Regions from separate parts of the Lysinibacillus sp. NPDC097868 genome, predicted to be linked through region 2. Evidence: riboswitches for the same ligand, from Rfam matches in the RefSeq annotation. Region 2 holds a riboswitch; each other region holds the start of a gene.
What was found. Region 2 has a riboswitch for S-adenosylmethionine ahead of ACIQXJ_RS09875 (YezD family protein). Riboswitches for the same ligand answer to the same signal wherever they lie in the genome.
Positions count from the first base shown of each region.

Region 1 (3,156 bases), 910 kb from region 2:
AGCATCTTGAGTCGTTTCAACGTTGTTTAGTTTACCATCAATTGCAGCACGTACCATTGTACGAGTGTAAGAAAGCTTCATACGGCTACCTGTACCGTATTCGCCACCAGTCCAGCCAGTGTTTACTAAGAATACTTGTGCGCCATGCTCATCGATTTTTTGACCTAACATTTCAGCATAAACAGTTGCTGGAAGTGGAAGGAAAGGAGAACCGAAGCATGTAGAGAATACTGGCTCTGGCTCTGTTACACCACGTTCAGTACCTGCAAGTTTAGATGTGAAACCACTTAGGAAGTGATACATTGCTTGTTCTTTTGTTAATTTACTGATTGGAGGTAATACACCAAATGCATCAGCAGTTAAGAAAACGATTGTTTTTGGATGACCTGCAACAGATGGATCAACAATATTTTCAATATATTGGATAGGGTAAGCAACACGTGTATTTTCTGTTAATGAAACATCATCGTAATCACAAACACGAGTTTCAGGATCTACAGCTACGTTTTCTAGTACAGAACCGAAGCGGATTGCGTTATAGATTTCAGGTTCTTTTTCAGCAGAAAGGTTAATTGTTTTTGCATAGCAACCACCTTCAATATTGAATACGCCGTTGTCAGACCAGCCGTGCTCATCGTCACCGATTAATTTGCGGTCAGGGTCAGCTGATAAAGTTGTTTTACCAGTACCAGATAAACCGAAGAATAATGCCACATCGCCAGCTTCACCTACGTTTGCTGAACAGTGCATTGATAAGATGCCTTGTTGTGGTAATAGGTAGTTCATAATACCGAAAATAGATTTTTTCATTTCACCAGCATATTCAGTACCACCGATTAGGATGATTTTCTTTTCAAGTGATACAATAATGAATGTTTCAGAAGATGTACCATCGATAGCTGGATCTGCTTTAAAGTTAGGAGCTGAGATAACTGTGAAGTCAGCAACATGAGAAGCTAATTCTTCTTGTGTTGGACGGATAAATAATTGATGGGCGAAAAGATTATGCCAAGCATATTCATTGATTACTTGGATGCTTAATTGTGAATCTTTGTCAGCACCAGCAAAACCGTTGAATACGAATAATTCGTCACGTTCTTTTAAGTATTTAACTACTTTTACATATAAGTTATCGAACACTTCCGAAGAAATTGGTTGGTTTACTTTACCCCAGTCAATTTTATCTTTTGTGCTTTCTTCTTCTACCGTATATTTATCTTTAGGTGAACGACCAGTGTATTTGCCAGTTTCTGCACGAACTGCGCCATCTACTGTTAACATAGCCTCACCACGAGATGTAGCTTTTTCCGCTAATTGTGGTACTGAAAGTTGAACGTTAATGTTCCCGCCGTTTAATAATTCCTTCAGTTCGTTTGCAATTTCTACTGAATTCATCGATTAAATACCATCCTTTTTTATAGTATTCCCTTGAGTTTGAGGGAGTTTTTCTTAATTTCAAAAATAGTATAACACAATTGCTTTAATAATCTATACTAATTCAAAAATTATTTTCGTGTTTTAAATAACTTTCAATAAAAAGTCATAAAATAATTGACAACGTTCGACCTTTTACGTAAGATGAGGAATTGAACGGATACTCTTATCCCGAGCTGGTGGAGGGTCAGGCCCTGTGAAACCCGGCAACCTGCATGAACTATTTCACGACATGCGCTGGTGCCAACCTGATGCAAGGGAAAAACCCTTGAACGATAAGAGTGAAAGGTTACGAAGTCATTATTCCTTTCCTCATGTAAAATACGTGAGAAAAGGATTTTTTTTATTTTCATAATGAATGTAAAGGTAAGTATATACAATTCTTTCCTTATTATAATGACGGATCTTTCGAAATCCTCATGTTAAAAGCAACAACGGCTTGAAAGTTCTATCCTTCAGGAGCGAACTTGACATGGGTAATGAGTACCGTATTAATTTCGCAAATGCTATTTGTAAGAGTAATAGGAGGAAAATCAAATGACAAACCGTCGATTGTTTACATCAGAGAGTGTAACAGAAGGACATCCAGACAAAATTTGTGATCAAATTTCGGATGCCATTTTAGATGCTATTTTAAAAGAAGATCCAAATGCACGTGTAGCGTGTGAAACAACTGTAACAACAGGGCTAGTATTAGTAGCAGGAGAAATCACTACTTCTACTTATGTAGATATTAAAGGTATTGTGCGTGATACAGTAGCAGAAATCGGCTATACACGTGGCAAATATGGCTTTGATGCTGAAAACTTAGCAGTACTAGTAGCAATTGGTGAACAATCACCAGATATTGCCCAAGGTGTAGACCAAGCATTAGAAGCGCGTGAAGGTTCTATGACTGATGCAGATATTGAAGCTATTGGTGCAGGTGACCAAGGATTAATGTTCGGTTACGCTTGTAACGAAACACCCGAGTTAATGCCTTTACCAATTAGTTTAGCGCATAAATTAGCTCGTCGTTTAACAGAAGTACGTAAATCAGGGGAGCTAGCATATTTACGTCCGGACGGTAAAACACAGGTGACAATTGAGTATGATGAACACAACATCCCAGTTCGTGTCGATACTATTGTTATTTCAACACAGCATGACGAAGAAGCGTCACTTGAGCAAATTCAATCAGACTTAAAAGAGTTAGTAATAGCACCAGTAGTACCTAGTGAGTTATTAGATGCTCAAACGAAATATTTCATCAACCCAACAGGTCGTTTTGTTATTGGTGGACCTAAAGGAGATGCTGGACTTACTGGACGTAAAATCATCGTTGATACATACGGTGGCTATGCACGTCATGGGGGTGGCGCATTCTCTGGTAAGGATGCTACAAAAGTAGACCGTTCTGCTGCATATGCTGCTCGTTATGTGGCAAAAAATATTGTTGCTGCTGGTTTAGCAGAACGTGCTGAAGTCCAACTTGCTTATGCCATTGGTGTAGCACAACCAGTATCAATCGCAGTAGATACATTTGGTACAGGAAAAGTAAGCGAAAGCGAAATCGTAAAATGGGTTCGCGAACTATTTGATTTACGTCCAGCAGGCATCATTAAAATGCTAGATTTACGTCGCCCAATTTACAAACAAACGGCTGCTTATGGTCACTTTGGTCGTACAGATTTAAATGTGCCTTGGGAAAATACGGACAAGGCAGATGCATTAAGAGAAAAA
Region 1 is NZ_JBIWBS010000001.1:2,908,793-2,911,948, reverse strand. Features, by position in the region: gene pckA (phosphoenolpyruvate carboxykinase (ATP)) at 1-1,395, opposite strand, end outside; SAM riboswitch class I at 1,598-1,716, shown strand; gene metK (methionine adenosyltransferase) at 1,972-3,156, shown strand, end outside.
Region 1: it holds a riboswitch for S-adenosylmethionine, as region 2 does, so the genes downstream of both, metK (methionine adenosyltransferase) here and ACIQXJ_RS09875 (YezD family protein) in region 2, are expected to answer to the same signal.

Region 2 (3,156 bases):
TTCTTCTATATATTTATTTTGAGTGTTATTGATAAAAGAAACAAATTCATCCCAATTATCGTTTATGCTTATCGTATATTTATCAGGATTGTTGACTGCATCTTCCAAATCGTCGATAATTCTTTTTACAACAAATTCATTAATTGTTACTACTTCCATCATATATTCACCTCACATTAGTTTTTTGGATATAGTTGTCTAATATGCCCATCTTTAATCCCTAATACGTATTTAACACCATCTACTTGTCCCTCTACTCTGAACATACCATTTGTTCCTTTTTTGGCTAATATCGTATTATTTTGTTTAGCTATATTTAAAGCAATACTTTTTACATCATCTACACTTAAATTTTGATTATAAAACGATTGATTTCCCCTTATTGACCCATCCCAATATTTCGGGTGATGTCGAGTTAACATATGTGATTTGAAAATGCTTAACTCATTCAATAGGCGAAGAATCAATAAATCAAGCATTTTTTATTAAGTAAATACAATTCAAATTTTCAGAAAATTATAATTATAAATTATTGCGGAATTTCTATCATATGTCATTAATATAGTCAATAAATAAAATAAGTATCTCTTTAAAAACCTATATCAAATACCCATATTTAAGATCTCTTTCTCTTTTTAGAAATTTTTATATTATAACAACTGAATAATATACGCTTTACAGTTGCTGGATTATTTTGTAGGCTTTCCTTTATAGCAACAGAAAAATGAGTAAGAACAAACAACCTGTTTTCTCCATAAAATAATAAGAGGTGATTGTATGACGGACAAAGTAACTGCTTTTAAACAGGCTTTAGGTAATTATCCAACAGGTGTCACAGTTGTCACAGCTTACAATGATGTGAATGAACCGATTGGCTTAACGGTCAATTCCTTTGCATCTGTTTCCATAGATCCACTCCTTATCCTATGGTCATTGGACAAAAAATCGCAGCTGCATCCACTTTTTAGTAATACGAACAAATTTGCGGTAAATATTTTAGCGAACGATCAAACACATTTATGTACGGTATTTTCAAGCAAAATCCCTGACCGATTTGCGCAAGTAAAATGGTCTAATTCTTTACATGGTTTGCCAATATTACATGATACTTTAGCTACGCTGCAATGCGAAACATTTAAAAAAATTGATGCAGGAGACCATACGATTTTCATTGGTCATATTTTAGAAATTGATAATGCGCAGAAGGAGCCATTGCTTTATCATCGTAGGCATATTGGTCAAATCCCAACGAGCTTTTACGAATAAAATAAAAAGTAGGCATTTCAAATTTTATTTTGAGATGCCTACTTTTCTTGTTTGTAAGTTAAAAATATTTAGAACAAACTGCCCTTGCGTTCAATATTGGAACATGAACCAAGTTCATTGATGTTGCACATTAACTCAGGACACTATGTGGCGACAATAAGCTTAAAATTTGGTCCCGAGTTAATTTCTCTGCTTCTTTTAAAACTTTACTTTTTTTGAGGAAATCTTTGTTTTTCCAGTCGATTAATTTGGACAATAACTCCATCTTGAATGGTAATTTGCACTTCACCAAATTCTAAATTTTGAATAGCCTTCGCAATAACTTCTAATTTCTTATCATCAATCTTAGACAGTTGAGACATACGATACACCCCTTCTTTTTTTCATACTTTTGTGTATAAAAGAGATCCACGCATCAAGACGATTTGATGCCTCCCCTTATCTCTCAGATAACTTTGCTGGAGTTGGCACCGATTAACTCAGTTGCCGAGACTTCATTATGCCTCATTCCTCCAGACCTCTCGCGATAAGAGTTTACGTTTCTTGGAAATAATTCTATAATTCAGAAAACCTATTGTCAATATAAATATTATAAAACCTAGTTGAATACTATACAATAGCGAAAAAAGGTACATTTTTATTGCTCGAAAATTTCTCGAAATCCAACTTATGATCTTGAAAGCATTAGTATGAATGTTCAAAACATAAAAAAGCTGTGCAGAATTATATATTCTACACAGCTGCTCTTTATTCGTTTTGTAAGTATTCCATTAACACTTTTGCAGTTTCTTGTTTACCAATGACTCTGATAGGTTGTCCTTGTGCGGGTACAATCCAATGTGGCTCTTGTCCGCCATATAAAGATTGTGAACTATTGGCAACCATCAACTGTGCATCTGCTGTTTTCATACGAAGACGTGCACGGGACAGTAAAAACTCCTCATCGTCCGTTGCCTCTAGCTTAAATCCTACTAAAGTGACATTTGGCTGCCAACCCTTTATTTGCCCTAACACTTTTGGTGCTTTTTTAAAGTGAATAACAGGGGGCTCGTCAGACGGCATCTTCCCTGCACCTTCCATTAAATTCCCGGATTGATCGTATACTTTATCAATGACCCAATCAGAGCCTGCAGCTGCCATAATAACGATGTCTACTTGTTCATTTTGTACAGCATGACGAACCTTGTCACTTAAATCTTCAATACCTTCAAAGCGTACTGTACGCATTTTATCTTGATTAATCGGCAGTTGCGCAAAATAGCCATGCATATAGATGACGTCTGCACCTGCGTCTAGAGCTGCTTCAGCCAAATAACAGCCCATTGACCCCTTCGATAAATTCGTATGCCCTCGCACACGATCCCATTTTTCAAGTGTTCCCCCACTTGTAATGAGTACGGTTTTTCCTTGTAATGTCCCCACTCACACTCACCTTTTCTTTTCAAACTATCATTTTTGAAAAATAACAAATTAATAAGCAATCTACATGTTCTATTTTAACGTAAAAAGCTTAAATAACCTATTTCTTATTTTGTTCTTTTAGCCACACACTTAAAATTTCCGCAAACTTTTTAGTTACCGGTGAGGCTTGATGTTTCATCGCTAGCCCTATCGTACGATAACCACCTTGCTTTAGTGGGATAGCCCTTAATGAGGACGGTAATCGGTTAATCACTAATCGAGGTAAAATAGTAATGCCTAAATGGTGTGAAATCATCGAAATAATCCCAACCTCCTCCGATAGCTCAAATCGAATATTCGGTTTAACATGGTACTGCTCTAAAATTACTTTTACATCATTAGTTCCTCGATACGATGTCATTATAAAAGGCATGTCTTCTAGTTCAGTAATATCAATTTCTGAACGATTATAGAGAGAGCTTTGATCAG
Region 2 is NZ_JBIWBS010000001.1:1,994,456-1,997,611, forward strand. Features, by position in the region: gene ACIQXJ_RS09860 (hypothetical protein) at 1-162, opposite strand, end outside; gene ACIQXJ_RS09865 (hypothetical protein) at 177-422, opposite strand; gene ACIQXJ_RS09870 (flavin reductase family protein) at 778-1,266, shown strand; gene ACIQXJ_RS09875 (YezD family protein) at 1,473-1,628, opposite strand; SAM riboswitch class I at 1,702-1,799, opposite strand; gene ACIQXJ_RS09880 (phosphopantothenoylcysteine decarboxylase domain-containing protein) at 2,014-2,688, opposite strand; gene ACIQXJ_RS09885 (LysR family transcriptional regulator) at 2,786-3,156, opposite strand, start outside.

Region 3 (3,156 bases), on a different contig from region 2:
ACGATAAAATGCCAACGATTCTACCATATTTTTTACACCCAATGTAATTAAATTTAAACGATTCATCCCATCTGCCCCTTTTCTACATTATCTATTACTTATTCTACTATTTTAGTTAATTTCCCTTTATCTCCACGACCATGGTACACGCTCCATATAAAAGATGACCCTCAACACAAAACATAATGCTGCTACATAAGATACACTAAGATATTAGCTATGGATTGGAGGAATTCTGCTGTATTACAATCCTTATCCGTATTATGTTTATGTAAATCATTATCCAAATTGGGGCATTTCTAATTCGCCTTTACCGCATCATTTGCCGGGACAACTTGCGATGCCCACATCTCCAAACCCTAATCCGTACCCGCCTATTAATACATTGAAGTTGAAGACATCTGCCAAACAAATTCAGCCAATTATGCAGCAGGCCCAATTACTGACAGAGAAAATTGAAGGGTCTGATCAATTTGCACATGATCTTAAGAATGCCGCACAGCTTTCCAAGCAAGATGAAGTGCAAAAACTCATTTCTTCAGCGGGCGTTACGGCGAAGTTTGAAGCGAAATATACGCCAGATAATATTCGAATTGTATTATCAGAAGGTGGGTGCTGTAGTATAGCGGTAATTTTATATTGGTGATAAAGAAGGCTTCTTATTTTTTATAACCGTGCAATCCTATAGAACTTGTAAACTATTTATAATTATGCTAAAGTATTTGGTATTACTATTTCTGAAAATTCATATATTTTTCTTATCAAGAGAGATGGAGGGATTGGCCCTATGAAGTCTCAGCAACCAGTCTTAGGCATGGTGCTAATTCCAATTTGCGAACTTCGCAAAAAGATGAGGAGACTGACTTCAGTTACACGAGGGTCCTCTTCTACAAGTAGGGCTCTTTTTTTATTTTATTTTAAACAAGAGTTAATTTCATAATAGTTTTTATAAGAGAAATCACGAACATTTGAATGGAGCGGAAGCGGAAGGCGGCGACCCATGCGGCTCGGTGCCTGCCTGCAAAAAGCATCCGCCTTTAGCGTAATGATGGGAATAATCATATTTTTTTCTTCAATGTTCGTATTTAATGATGAAATTGATTCACCACTTATCATAAAGAAAGCAGGGAATAAAAATGACAAATGAACTTTTACAAGCATTGCAGCTATTAAAATCTAAGCAATGGGTCGACTTAACACACACATTCGGACCTAACTCGCCTCATTTCTTTATGTTTGAAGATGCCAAATTTGAAACGCTATTTTCGCATAATGACGGCTTCCTTGCTCAACAATTTACGTTTCCCGGGCAATATGGAACACATATCGATCCACCTATCCACTTTGTTTCAGATACACGCTACTTAGACGAATTAGAATTAAAAGAACTTGTCCTACCGCTAATTGTTATTGATAAGTCTAAGGAAGCTGAATTGGACAATGACTTCACGTTACGTGTACAAGATATTTTAGATTTCGAAGCAGAATATGGAGAAATTGAAGCAGGTACATTTGTTGCACTGCGAACTGATTGGAGTAAACGTTGGCCAGATAAGGATTTGTTTAATAATAAAGATAAAGACGGTCATAACCATATTCCAGGTTGGGGATTAGAAGCGTTGCAGTTTTTATTTACAGAACGAAATATCAATGCAATTGGTCACGAAACGTTCGATACAGATTCAGCGGCAGATTTCCGTAAAAACGGTACGCTGGATGGCGAATACTTTGTACTAGATCAGGATACATATCAAATTGAACTAATGACGAATTTAGATAAGCTACCAGCAAAAGGAGCAGTCATTTTCAATATTGTGCCAAAGCCTGAAAAAGCATCTGGATTCCCTGTACGTTCATTTGCGATTTTGCCTTAATTCTATACAAAAATGGTCTGCCTCAAATGCCATTATAAACATTTGTAGCAGACCTACTTTTAACAGGCTGTATTCATTTAATAGTATTTCTTTTTTTAAATAAATAGTACACAATCAGCATTAGTATTATAAATAACAATATTGCGAATAGGCTGTATTGAGATAAATACATACCAACAAAACGCCACTTATTTCCTAGCACTTTCCCTAAAGTAATAAATGTGAAAGTCCATACGATTGCACCTGCATACGCATAAACAGCAAACTTTTTATAAGGATAATTATTAATTGCTGCAATATATGCTGTAAGATGACGAACGCCAGGTATAAAGTATCCAATTAATAATAGTACAGGCCCTATCTTTTCAAACAATTTTTTCGTAAACTCAATTTTTTTTGCAGTTATATGAATTTTCGGCCCATATTTTTGTAATAACGGCAAACCGAATCGACGACCAACAAAGTAGCTGAGAGTGATGCCTCCTGCAGCTCCCACCGCAGCACTTATTAATGCAGGAATATGCTCTAAATTTTCTCGATAAACATTATACCCTACATAGGTTAAAAAAATTTCGTCAGGAAGTGGCAGCCCGACAATCCCTCCAACTAGTATAAGAATAATCCCAAAATACCCGTAATGTTCAATAAGAGATTGCACGTGATGCACCATTTTTTACCCCACCTAAAGCCTTAATTTTCCCATTACCTTAGCTTAACATAAGCCTCTTAAAGTCAATTATTTCCAACAATCACTTTTGCATAGGTTTAATCATTATTGCATGTATATCAATATTGTACAATCATCACAACTTTATTTTTGTTAAATTCAGTTTTCACAAAAAACCCTCTCTACCGTATCTACGTATCTCTTTCAGCGCTAATTTCTATTTATGATGATTCCATATCCCTTACTGTAGCTCAAGTCAAAACGCCTTATTTCATTAGTGACTGATGTGCTGACTAAAAAAACAATACTTACGACAATGGCAACTAGAACATCTACCACAATCATTATCTATAATTTATTCATACAATCTAATAACATTCCTGTCTATCCAACAAAATATAATCAATACTGTGCACATACTATGGCAAAAAGCCATCTATAGCTAGCTAATGTAGACTAATAATCTTTAAATAGACAACAAAAAGAAAAAACGAGAGATATTCTCCAATAGACGTGATTACGATGGCGATATTATTTCATTCTTTATCATATTTATTACCTTAGATAAGCTGTAGCTTACGTAATGCATAATCTATGCCACCCTCATCTGATTTC
Region 3 is NZ_JBIWBS010000004.1:91,837-94,992, reverse strand. Features, by position in the region: gene ACIQXJ_RS19515 (VOC family protein) at 1-66, opposite strand, end outside; gene ACIQXJ_RS19510 (YuzC family spore coat inner layer protein) at 341-646, shown strand; SAM riboswitch class I at 756-857, shown strand; gene ACIQXJ_RS19505 (cyclase family protein) at 1,137-1,874, shown strand; gene ACIQXJ_RS19500 (DedA family protein) at 1,948-2,544, opposite strand; gene ACIQXJ_RS19495 (Cof-type HAD-IIB family hydrolase) at 3,102-3,156, opposite strand, start outside.
Region 3: it holds a riboswitch for S-adenosylmethionine, as region 2 does, so the genes downstream of both, ACIQXJ_RS19505 (cyclase family protein) here and ACIQXJ_RS09875 (YezD family protein) in region 2, are expected to answer to the same signal.

Region 4 (3,156 bases), on a different contig from region 2:
TCTAAACCGATTGATAAGCGAATGAGCGACTCGGATACGCCAGTTTGGATTAATTCCTCAGCAGATAATTGTTGATGGGTTGTAGATGCTGGGTGAATAATTAACGATTTTGCATCTCCAACGTTTGCTACATGTGAGAATAGTTTCACGCTGTCTATTAACTGACGACCTGCTTCTCGTCCACCTTTAATGCCAAATGTAAGCACTGAACCGAAGCCATTTTTCAAGTATTTCTTCGCTAAGTCATGGGAAGCAAAATCCTCTAATCCATTATAGTTTACATATTCCACGGATGGGTGGTTACGTAAATATTCAGCAACTGCTAACGCATTTTCATTGTGTTTAGGAATACGCAAATGAAGCGTTTCTAAACCTTGTAGTAAGTTAAAGGCAGCATCAGCACTTAATGTTGGGCCAAAATCACGTAGTAATTGCACACGCAGTTTTGTGGCAAATGCAGCCGCTGCAGTATCAATTCCGTATCGTAATCCATGATAAGATGTGTCTGGCTCTGTAAATCTAGGGAATCTACCTTGTGTCCAATCAAATTTCCCAGCATCTACAACTACGCCACCTAAAGTTGTACCATGACCGCCAATCCATTTTGTCGCTGAGTGAACAACTATATCTGCACCGAAGTCGATTGGCGTTGCGCCATATGGTGAAGCAAATGTGCTATCAATAATTAAAGGCAAGCCATTTTCATGTGCAATCGTTGCTACTGCTTCAACATCTAAAACCTTTAAACTTGGATTGCCGTAAATTTCAGCAAACACTGCTTTTGTGTTTTCATTAATCGCAGATCGGAAGTTCTCAGGGTTTGTTTCATCTACAAAAATTGTTTTAATACCGTAGTTTGGTAGTGTATTTGCTAATAAGTTATATGTTCCTCCGTATAAAGAGCTTGCTGCTACGATTTCATCCCCTGCACTTGCTAGATTTAAAATTGAAAATGCGATAGCTGCTGCACCTGATGAAAGTGCTACTGCTGCTGTACCGCCTTCCAATAAAGCGACGCGTTTTTCAAAAACATCTACAGTTGGATTTGTAATACGTGTGTAAATATTGCCCGCTTCTTCTAATGCAAAAAGACGTTGCGCATGAGCAGTGTCTTTAAATACGAAAGCTGTTGAACGGTACACTGGTACAGTTCGAGAGCCTGTCACTGGGTCTGGCTCTTGACCACCGTGTAATAGTAATGTTTCTGGTTTGAAATTCGACATATTTTCTTCCTCCTTAATGGTTTTACGATGGTACCGGAGATGAGGAGGATTTATGTGTAGAAAACAAAAACCCTCTTCAGTTAAGAAGAGGGTTGCGGTTGCAAGTTTTCCTCCCCTTATCTGCCAGATCCAAGTAAGAATCTGTAGGAATTAGCACCTTAGCAAGTTCGTCACTCACTGGTTGCCGGGCATCATAGGGCCTATCCCTCCGCCGCTCTTGATAAGAGTATGTGATTCAATTTCCATCGTTGTTACACAGTATAAACATAGACTTTTTTTCTGTCAACAGTAAAATTTATTTTTTTCTGAAACTTCTGTCTGCTAATTTACGTAATAAGAGCACATACACTATATAAAAAATAAAAATGAAAGGAGCATTTTTTATGGAAAAAGCTATGATTTTTTTTATTATTATTGTTATTGGTTATTTAATCGGCTGTATTCACGGATCTAAAGTGGCACAATTTCTATCGGGTGTAGATTTAAAAAAGACTGGTCATGGCAATGCTGGTGCCTCAAATGCAACGCTTTCTCTTGGTTGGAAATACGGCATATTAGTGGCACTGATTGATATTGGTAAAGGCGTCGGTGCTATTCTCTGTGCCATCTACTACTTTTCTTCTAATGCGTCACAATTCACTGAAATACAAACGTGGCTCTTAATCTATACAATGGCTGCTAGTGTTATTTTAGGGCATAACTTCCCATTCCATATGGGCTTCAAAGGTGGCAAAGGTACTGCCTCCATTATTGGGATTTTACTTGCTGTCGATTGGAAAATTGCTTTATGTGCACTTATATTATTTGTGATTTTATCTTTAGCTACAAACTATTTAATCGTCGGTGTGTTAGAATTTTATATTGTATTTTGTACAGCAACTTATTTATGGATACCCGGAATTGGCCCAACGATCATTTCCATTCTACTTTTATGCATAGCGTTCATCTTGCATATCGAAAATATTAAAAGGCTATTCCATGGAACAGAACCGAAAGTAACATCTGCCTTTAAAAAATCAGCATAAAACAAGAGGATGAGACATAACTTCGAGGACACTAGTTGGTGGTAGCGAGGGCGGTGACTCCTGCGGAAACAGCACAAATGTCAGACGCAACTGACAGCGCGACAGCGACGGTTGTGGCTTACGGTGTGCCGTGGAATGCATCCGCAAACGGGACATCAACGCATAGCAAAAAGTGTTAGATTGATGGCAGTCAATCTAACACTTTTTAAATATATTATTTTGCAAATGATGGATCTAGCATTGTACCGTTCTTAGCTAAATTCACATGCCAAGAAAGTGCTTTTTCTAAATCATGCGGTGTATGGTGACCACCTGTTGCTTCATTTGCGTCATTGAAGTACGCCCATAATTGCTCCTTATAATCTGGATGCGCACAGTTTTCAATGATTAGACCGACACGCTCTTTAGGTGCTAGACCTCGTAAGTCTGCAACGCCCTGCTCCGTTACGATAACATCCACATCATGTTCAGTATGGTCTACATGCGAAACCATTGGAACAATACTAGAAATTTTCCCACCTTTTGCATACGATTTTGTCACGAAAATACCTAATCGTGCATTACGAGCAAAATCTCCAGAACCTCCAATACCATTCATCATCTTTGTACCCGAAACATGAGTTGAATTTACATTCCCGTAAATATCTAATTCAAGCGCTGTATTTACAGAGATCAAGCCGAGTCGACGGATAATTTCTGGGTGATTAGAAATTTCCTGTGGTCGTAATACTAATTTATCTGCATATTTTTCAAAATTTCCGTAAACTTGGTTTCCTACTTTTTCAGATAGGGTAATAGAAGTAGCAGATGCAAAGCTTACTTTTCCAGCATCCATTAATTCAAATACAGCATCCTGTAGTACTTCCGAATAAACTTCTAAATTTTCAAACTCGGAATCTTTGAAACCT
Region 4 is NZ_JBIWBS010000003.1:255,067-258,222, forward strand. Features, by position in the region: gene ACIQXJ_RS18010 (O-acetylhomoserine aminocarboxypropyltransferase/cysteine synthase family protein) at 1-1,223, opposite strand, end outside; SAM riboswitch class I at 1,337-1,450, opposite strand; gene ACIQXJ_RS18015 (glycerol-3-phosphate acyltransferase) at 1,607-2,248, shown strand; gene ACIQXJ_RS18020 (hypothetical protein) at 2,284-2,427, shown strand; gene scpC (succinyl-CoA:acetate CoA-transferase ScpC) at 2,463-3,156, opposite strand, start outside.
Region 4: it holds a riboswitch for S-adenosylmethionine, as region 2 does, so the genes downstream of both, ACIQXJ_RS18010 (O-acetylhomoserine aminocarboxypropyltransferase/cysteine synthase family protein) here and ACIQXJ_RS09875 (YezD family protein) in region 2, are expected to answer to the same signal.